2 regions of the Achromobacter sp. D7-1 genome follow, and region 1 is predicted to be linked to the other one. Evidence: predicted binding sites of a transcription regulator. Region 1 holds the regulator's gene; the other holds the start of a gene.
The links. Region 1 encodes NrdR, which represses ribonucleotide reductase genes. Its sites were predicted from a motif close to CACNANATNTNGTG; they were not measured.

Region 1 (3,846 bases):
GCCAGGGCGCGCCGCATCCAGAAAATGTCGTCGTTGTCGCTGGGAATCATCATGATCAGGATTGTATGTCCGCCACGCGGCGGGCAGACGGTCCGGCGCAGGCTCTCGGCGGCATCGGCCGCGCATGTCCGTTTTGGGCCGACAGCCGTCTTTCGCCGCGCTCACCCCGGCGCTGGATTGCAGTAAAAATGACGTCACGCCTCTACAATTTCCGCTCCAGGAGCCCGGACCATGAAACAAGCACTGATCGTCATCGATGTACAAGACTCTTTCCGGCAACGTCCGTTTTGGGATGAAACCGAGTATCCGGCCTTTGTGGAACAGATCCAGTCCCTGATCGACACGGCCGAGGCCCAGGACATTCCGGTACTGCAGGTGTTTCACACCAGCGTGTCGAACGACCCCGCCAACCCCTTCTCGATGGCCTCCGGGCACGTCAAGACGCTCAAGGAATTGCGCATCGCGCCCACCGCCGTGTTCCACAAGACCGTGCATTCCTCGCTCTATGCCAAGGACGCGGACGGCGCCAGCCTGCAGGACTGGCTGGTGAAGCATGGCATCGAAGGCATCATCGTCAGCGGCATCCGCACGGAACAATGCTGCGAAACCACCTCGCGCCACGCCAGCGACGCCGGCTACAAGGTGGTGTTCCCCACCGATGCCACCCTGACCTTCGCCATGCAGAGCCCGTCCGGCCAGCATTACACCCCGGCCGAAATCCGCGACCGGACCGAGCTGGTGCTGCAAGGACGCTTCGCCCGCATCGCGCGCGCCGCCGACGCGCTAGCGGCCTAGCGCTGGCGGAGGGCTGCATGGTCCCGGTCTATTTCGTGCTGACGCGCGGCATCGTGCTGCTGGACGTGGCGGGTCCGGCGGAGGCCTTCCGCGTGGCCAACAAGCTGAGTCCCGGCACCTTCGAGCAGCATTTCTGCGGCCCGTCGCGGGAGGTCGAAAGCGGCCTGCCCGGCCTGCATCTGGCGCATATCCAGGCCCTGCCGGCCGCGCTGCCGCCCGAGGCCCTGGTCATCATTTCCGGCGTGGTGGGCAAGCCCACGCGCCTCGATGACCCCGACTCGCGCGCCATCATCGACTGGCTGGCGGTCCGCCATCCCGCCGACGGCTTCACCCTGATGACGGTGTGCGCCGGCGCGCTATTCGCCGCCGCCGCCGGACTGACGCGGCAACGGGATTGCACCACGCACCACACCTGCCTGGAACAACTGGCCAGCATCGACCCGAGCGCGCGGCTGCATGACAACCGCATCTTCGTCGAGGACGGCAAGCTGGTCAGCAGCGCGGGAATCACGGCCGGCATCGACCTGGCCTTGCACATGGTGTCGCGCCATTGCGGGCCGCGCGTGGCCAGCGAAACAGCACGCGACATGGTCGTCTACCAGCGGCGCGCCGGCACGGATTCCACACTGTCGCCCTGGCTGGATCACCGCAGCCATATGCATCCGGGCGTGCACCGGGTGCAGGATGCGGTCATTCGCGATCCGGCGGCGCCCTGGTCGGCGCAATCGCTGGCGGACCAGGCGCATACCAGCGCTCGCCACCTGACCCGGCTGTTCCGCGAACACGCGGGCTGCACGCCGATGGATTACCTTTATCAGATACGCGTGGCGCTGGCGCGCGACCTGCTGCGCGACACCAGGCTGGATCTGGAGCGCGTGGCCGAGAAATCGGGCTTCGGCTCGGCCCAGCACATGCGCCGCGTGTGGCGCAAATTCCAGCCGCTGACGCCCAGCCTGGCGCGCGCAGCGCCCGCCATGCAATGACGGCGCCGCGGCGCCGTCATTTTCTACATCCGCGCCGCTCGACGGCCCCGGACGGGTTGGCGTCGAGTCTTCTCTAGTCCTTGCGCAGCTTGCCCGGCAGCAGCGGGCCCTGCATCTCGCGGATGGCCTCGACGAATTCGCCAATGTCCTCGAAGCTCTTGTAGACCGAGGCGAAGCGCACGTAAGCCACCTTGTCGAGCTTGCGCAGTTCGTTCATGACGAGCTCGCCGATGTGTTCGCTAGGCACTTCGCGCAGTCCGCTGGCCAGCAACTGCTCTTCGATGCGGGCAACCGCCGCGTCCACGTCTTCCGTGCTGACGGGGCGCTTGCGCAGCGCCAGGCTCAGGCTGGCGCGCAGCTTGCCGGGATCGTAGTCGCTGCGGCTGCCGTTGCGCTTCACGATGGAAGGCATGGCCAGCTCCACCCGTTCATAGGTGGTGAAGCGCTTGTCACAGGACAGGCAGCGGCGGCGACGGCGTATGGCGTCGCCTTCTTCGGAGACCCGGCTGTCGACGACCTGCGTTTCGGCATTGCCGCAAAATGGACACCGCATGTGTGATCCCTAAAGGCGCTGAGGGCAATAGTTAAGCATATTGTAACGAGGCGCCGGGCCGCCAGCGCCAATACGGGCTAATCCGCCCCCGTATTTTTTGCCAGGGTACCGCCCCGAAAGCAAAGGGACGGCGCCTTGCGGGGCCGTCCCTTATGGAGCGCTACGGCCGGGCCGCAGCCCGCCGCAGGGATGCTCGCTTACTTCTTACCGTAGACCGGCAGGCGCGAGGTCAGTTCATTGACGCGGGCGCGCACGGCGGCGATGTTGGCTTCGTCGCGCGGATTGTCCAGCACGTCGGCGATAAGGTTGGCGGTCAGCTCGGCTTCCGCTTCGGTGAAGCCGCGCGTGGTCATGGCCGGCGTGCCCAGGCGGATGCCGCTGGTCACGAAAGGCTTTTCCGGATCGTTCGGGATGGCGTTCTTGTTGACCGTGATGTGGGCCTGGCCCAGCACGGCTTCCGCTTCCTTGCCCGTGATGCCCTTGGAACGCAGGTCCACCAGCATGACGTGGCTTTCGGTACGGCCGGAAACGATGCGCAGGCCGCGCTTGACCAGCGTGTCGGCCAGCACCTTGGCATTCTTGACCACTTGCTGCGCGTAGTCCTTGAAGGCGGGCTCCAGCGCTTCCTTGAAGGCCACGGCCTTGCCGGCGATGACATGCATCAGCGGACCGCCCTGGATGCCGGGGAAGATCGCCGAGTTGATGATCTTCTCGTGCTCGGCCTTCATCATGATGACGCCGCCGCGCGGGCCGCGCAGCGACTTGTGCGTGGTCGAGGTGACGAAGTCGGCGTGCGGGACCGGGTTCGGATAGGCGCCGCCGGCGACCAGGCCGGCGTAGTGGGCGATGTCGACCATGAACAGCGCGCCGTTTTCACGGGCGATGCGGGCCATGCGCTCGAAGTCGATGTGCAGGGCGTAGGCGGAAGCGCCAGCCACGATCAGCTTGGGCTTGTGCTCTTTGGCCAGTTGCTCGACCTGGTCGTAGTTCAGGACTTCGTTTGCGTCCAGGCCGTAGGAGATGAAGTTGTACAGCTTGCCCGAGGCGTTGACCGACGCGCCGTGCGTCAGGTGGCCGCCTTCGGCCAGGCTCATGCCCAGCACGGTGTCGCCCGGCTTCAGGACGGCCATGTACACGCCCTGGTTGGCCTGCGAGCCCGAGTTGGGCTGTACGTTGGCGGCTTCAGCGCCGAAGATCTGCTTCAGGCGGTCGATGGCCAGTTGCTCGACCACGTCCACGTACTCGCAACCGCCGTAGTAGCGCTTGCCCGGATAGCCTTCGGCGTACTTGTTGGTGAGCTGCGTGCCCTGGGCTTCCATGACGGCCGGGCTGGCGTAGTTCTCCGAGGCGATCAGCTCGATGTGCTGTTCCTGGCGGACGTCTTCCTTCTGGATGGCGGCCCAAACGTCCGGGTCAGCCTTGGACAAGGTGAGGTTGCGGTCAAACATGACGGGAGTTCCTGAGGCGGTAAGAGAGGAGAAAACTGCGCCCGGGTGGGTAAACCCGGAGAATGAC
Region 2 (3,846 bases), on a different contig from region 1:
GACGCCCGAGCACCAGGAGGCGGAAGCACGGGCCGCGCAAAAGGAAAGCGTCCCGGTAGACCGCGCCCGCCGGCTGGAACTGGCCGTGGACTATATGGCGCGCAACCATGCGGGCGCGGGTATGTGGGAAATCTGGCCGGTCGACCGCTTTCACAACAACGGGCTGACCGCCTATTGGTTCGACAAGAACGGCCAGTATGCCGACGCCGAACTGGACCCCGACACCGGCGCGGAACTTGACGACCACCACGAGGCCGAAGCCCGCGCAACGCAGGGCGGCTCGCATTTCGTGGATTTCCACTACACCTTGCACGACGCCGGCCTGGGCCTGTGGATCGTCGCCTTTGCCAGCATGGCCATGCTGGTCGCCCTGATTTCGGGCGTGGTCACGCACAAGCGCATCTTCAAGGACTTCTTCACCTTCCGCGCGAAGAAGGGCCAGCGCTCCTGGCTGGACGCGCACAACGCGGTGGCGGTCCTGACACTGCCCTTCCAGTTCATGATTGCCTACACCGGCATCGTGATATCGAGCGCGATATTGATGCCCGCCCCCGTCGCGGCAACCTATGGCGCCGACCCGCGGGCCAGCCGCCTCTTCCTGGCCGAACTGTCCGGCGAGGACCGGCCTGCGCGCACCGGCGTGGCTCAGAGCATGCCGGCGCTGGAACCCATCGTGGCCCGCGGCGAGCAACTGATCGGGCAGACGGCGCGCGCCATCGTCATCAACAACCCCGAAGACAGCTCCATGCGCATCGGCGTCTATGGCTGGAATGAAGCCACCGACGACGCCAGGAACATCAGCGCCACCACCGGCATGGCCGAATTTTCCGCCAGCGGCGAACTGCTGCGCGTACGGCCCCCAGGCGGGGTCCACGGCGGCGCGCCTTCCCTGACATTCCAGGTGATGAGCGGTCTGCATATGGTCAAGTTCGGCGGCCTGGCCATGAAATGGCTGTACTTCATCTGCGGCCTGGCCGGTGCGGCCATGATGGGCACGGGCGCGCTGTTGTTCATGGTCAAGCGTCGCGCCAAGCATGGCGGCGAATTCGGCAGCGCGACGGCGCGCGTGTACCGGTTGATAGAAGGTTTGAACGTGGCCGCGCTGGCCGGACTGGCCATCGCCTGCATCGGCTACTTCTGGGCCAACCGCCTGCTGCCCGTGGCGCTGGAAAACCGCGCGCTGTGGGAGCTGCGTTGCTTCTTCGCGATATGGGCGCTGACCCTGGCGCATGCCTGGCTGTGCAGCCCGCGCCGCGCCTGGATCTCGCAACTGGCCCTGCTGTCGGCGCTGTGCCTGCTGCTGCCGGTGCTGTCGCTCGTCACCCTGGGCGACCATCCCCTGGCGCAGATCGCCCGCGGCGACTGGGAAAGCGCGGGCGTCGAACTGACGTCCGTCGCGTTCGGCGTACTATCGGGCTGGGCGGCCCTGTTGTTGTGGCGACGGCCCGCAAGCGCGCCCGCCCGGCGCAATCCCCGCAGTGACGCAGAGGCGGCCGCATGAACATCAACGACCTGTACGCAATTTCCATGGCGCTGCTGCTGACCTACTCCGGCATGGCTTGCCTGAGCCTGGCCATGCCGCGCCATTACGACCAAATCTGGGGACGCGATCCGTCCGCCGGCCACACCCGCGTGCTGCGCGGCGCCGGCGTGCTGTTGCTGGCGCTGGCCTTGCTGCCCTGCGTCGGGCTGTGGGGCAATACCGTGGGCGTGGTGGCATGGCTGGGCTGGCTCTCGGCCGGCGCCCTGCTCTGGGTCGGCATGCTGTCCTGGGCGCCCCGCCCGGCCGCCGGCACCGCCGCGCTGGCCGTGGCGATATCCCTGGCCGGGGTCGGCATCGGCTTCTGAAGCTTCCGAAGCGCGCGTTTGATGCGCATCAAGCAAGACTGACATCCCAGCCGCGCGAGGCGATACGCGCACCATATGTGGTGGTAGAGTTTTCACACCCTACTACATATGGTGTCAGTCATGCATATCCAGCACATCCTCAAGCGCGACGGCCGGATCGCGGCGTTCGACCGCGACAAGATCGCCCAAGCCATGGCGGCGGCCGGCCAGAGCACCGGGGAACTGGACTTGGCGGGCGCACAAACGCTGACCGACGGCGTCATCGCCGCGCTGGCTGGCAGCCCCTGCCCTGGCGTCGAAACCATCCAGAACCGCGTCGAAGAAGCCCTGGTCCAGGCGGGCCACTGGCGCACCGCGCGCGCCTACATCGTGCACCGCGAACAGCACGCCCGGCTGCGCTCGCTGCGCCACACGCTGGTGGACGTGGAAAGCGCCATGGAGGAATACCTGGATCAGCGCGACTGGCGCGTCAACGCCAACGCCAACCAGGGCTACAGCCTGGGCGGCCTGATCCTGAACGTGGCGGGCAAGGTCACCGCCAACTACTGGCTGTCCAACGTGTTCGCGCCCGAAGCCGGCCGCGCCCACCGCGAAGGCGACATCCACATCCATGACCTGGACATGTTGAGCGGCTATTGCGCCGGCTGGTCGCTGCGCCAACTGCTGACCGAAGGCTTCAACGGCATCCCCGGCAAGGTGGAAGCGACTCCGGCGCGCCACATGTCGGCGGCCATCGGCCAGATCGTCAACTTCCTGGGCACGCTGCAGAACGAATGGGCCGGCGCGCAGGCGTTCAGTTCCTTCGACACCTACATGGCGCCCTTCATCCGCCGCGACGCCATGACGTACGCGGAAGTGAAGCAGTCCATGCAGGAACTCATCTATAACCTCAACGTGCCCAGCCGCTGGGGCACGCAGACGCCCTTCACCAACCTCACGTTCGACTGGACCTGCCCGCCGGACCTGAAGGAGCAGATCCCGTACATCGGCGGCGAGGAAATGCCGTTCTCCTACGGCGAACTGCAGACCGAGATGGACATGATCAACCGCGCCTACATCGAGGTCATGATGGCCGGCGACGCCAAGGGCCGCGTATTCACTTTCCCCATTCCCACCTACAACATCACGCCCGACTTCGACTGGGACCATCCCAACACCGAGCGCCTGTTCGAGATGACGGCGCGCTATGGCCTGCCCTACTTCCAGAACTTCCTGAACTCGGACCTGGAACCGCACATGGTGCGCTCGATGTGCTGCCGCCTGCAGCTGGACCTGCGTGAATTGCTCAAGCGCGGCAACGGCCTGTTCGGCTCGGCCGAGCAGACCGGCTCGGTCGGCGTGGTCACGGTCAACTGCGCGCGCCTGGGGTATACCTGCCGCGGCGACGAAGCGCGGCTGATGCAGCGCCTGGACCATCTGCTGGAGCTGGGCCGCGATGTGCTGGAAACCAAGCGAAAAGTGGTGCAGCGCTATATCGACCAGGGTCTCTATCCCTATACCCGCCGCTATCTGGGCACTCTGCGCAACCACTTCAGCACGCTGGGTGTGAACGGCATCAACGAGATGGTCCGCAACTTCACGGACGACGCCGAGGACATCACCTCTGCGGCGGGACACGCCCTGGCCGTGCGCCTCCTGGACCGCGTGCGCGCCCGCATGACCGAATTCCAGGAAGAGACCGGCCATCTGTACAACCTGGAAGCCACGCCCGCCGAAGGCACCACCTACCGCTTCGCCCGCGAGGACCGCAAGCGCTATCCCGCCATCTTGCAGGCGGGCAGCGAGACTCAGCCCTACTACACCAACTCCAGCCAGTTGCCGGTGGGCCACACCGACGATCCCTTCCATGCGCTGGAGCTGCAGGAAACGCTGCAAGGCAAGTACACCGGCGGCACCGTGCTGCACCTGTACATGAACGAGGCCGTGTCTTCCGCCGCCGCGTGCAAGCAGCTGGTGCGCCGCGCGCTGTCGAACTTCCGGCTGCCCTACATCACGGTC

Region 2: AC6LKD_RS18200 (ribonucleoside triphosphate reductase) is a predicted target of NrdR. The motif match lies at 1,949-1,962, and genes of this name have one in related genera.

What each region holds. Positions count from the first base shown of each region.
Region 1 is NZ_JCBAMT010000085.1:10,767-14,612, forward strand. Features, by position in the region: gene ribD (bifunctional diaminohydroxyphosphoribosylaminopyrimidine deaminase/5-amino-6-(5-phosphoribosylamino)uracil reductase RibD) at 1-53, opposite strand, end outside; gene AC6LKD_RS26860 (cysteine hydrolase family protein) at 232-795, shown strand; gene AC6LKD_RS26865 (GlxA family transcriptional regulator) at 813-1,778, shown strand; gene nrdR (transcriptional regulator NrdR) at 1,852-2,331, opposite strand; gene glyA (serine hydroxymethyltransferase) at 2,529-3,779, opposite strand.
Region 2 is NZ_JCBAMT010000041.1:15,345-19,190, forward strand. Features, by position in the region: gene AC6LKD_RS18190 (PepSY-associated TM helix domain-containing protein) at 1-1,501, shown strand, start outside; gene AC6LKD_RS18195 (DUF3325 domain-containing protein) at 1,498-1,848, shown strand; gene AC6LKD_RS18200 (ribonucleoside triphosphate reductase) at 1,969-3,846, shown strand, end outside.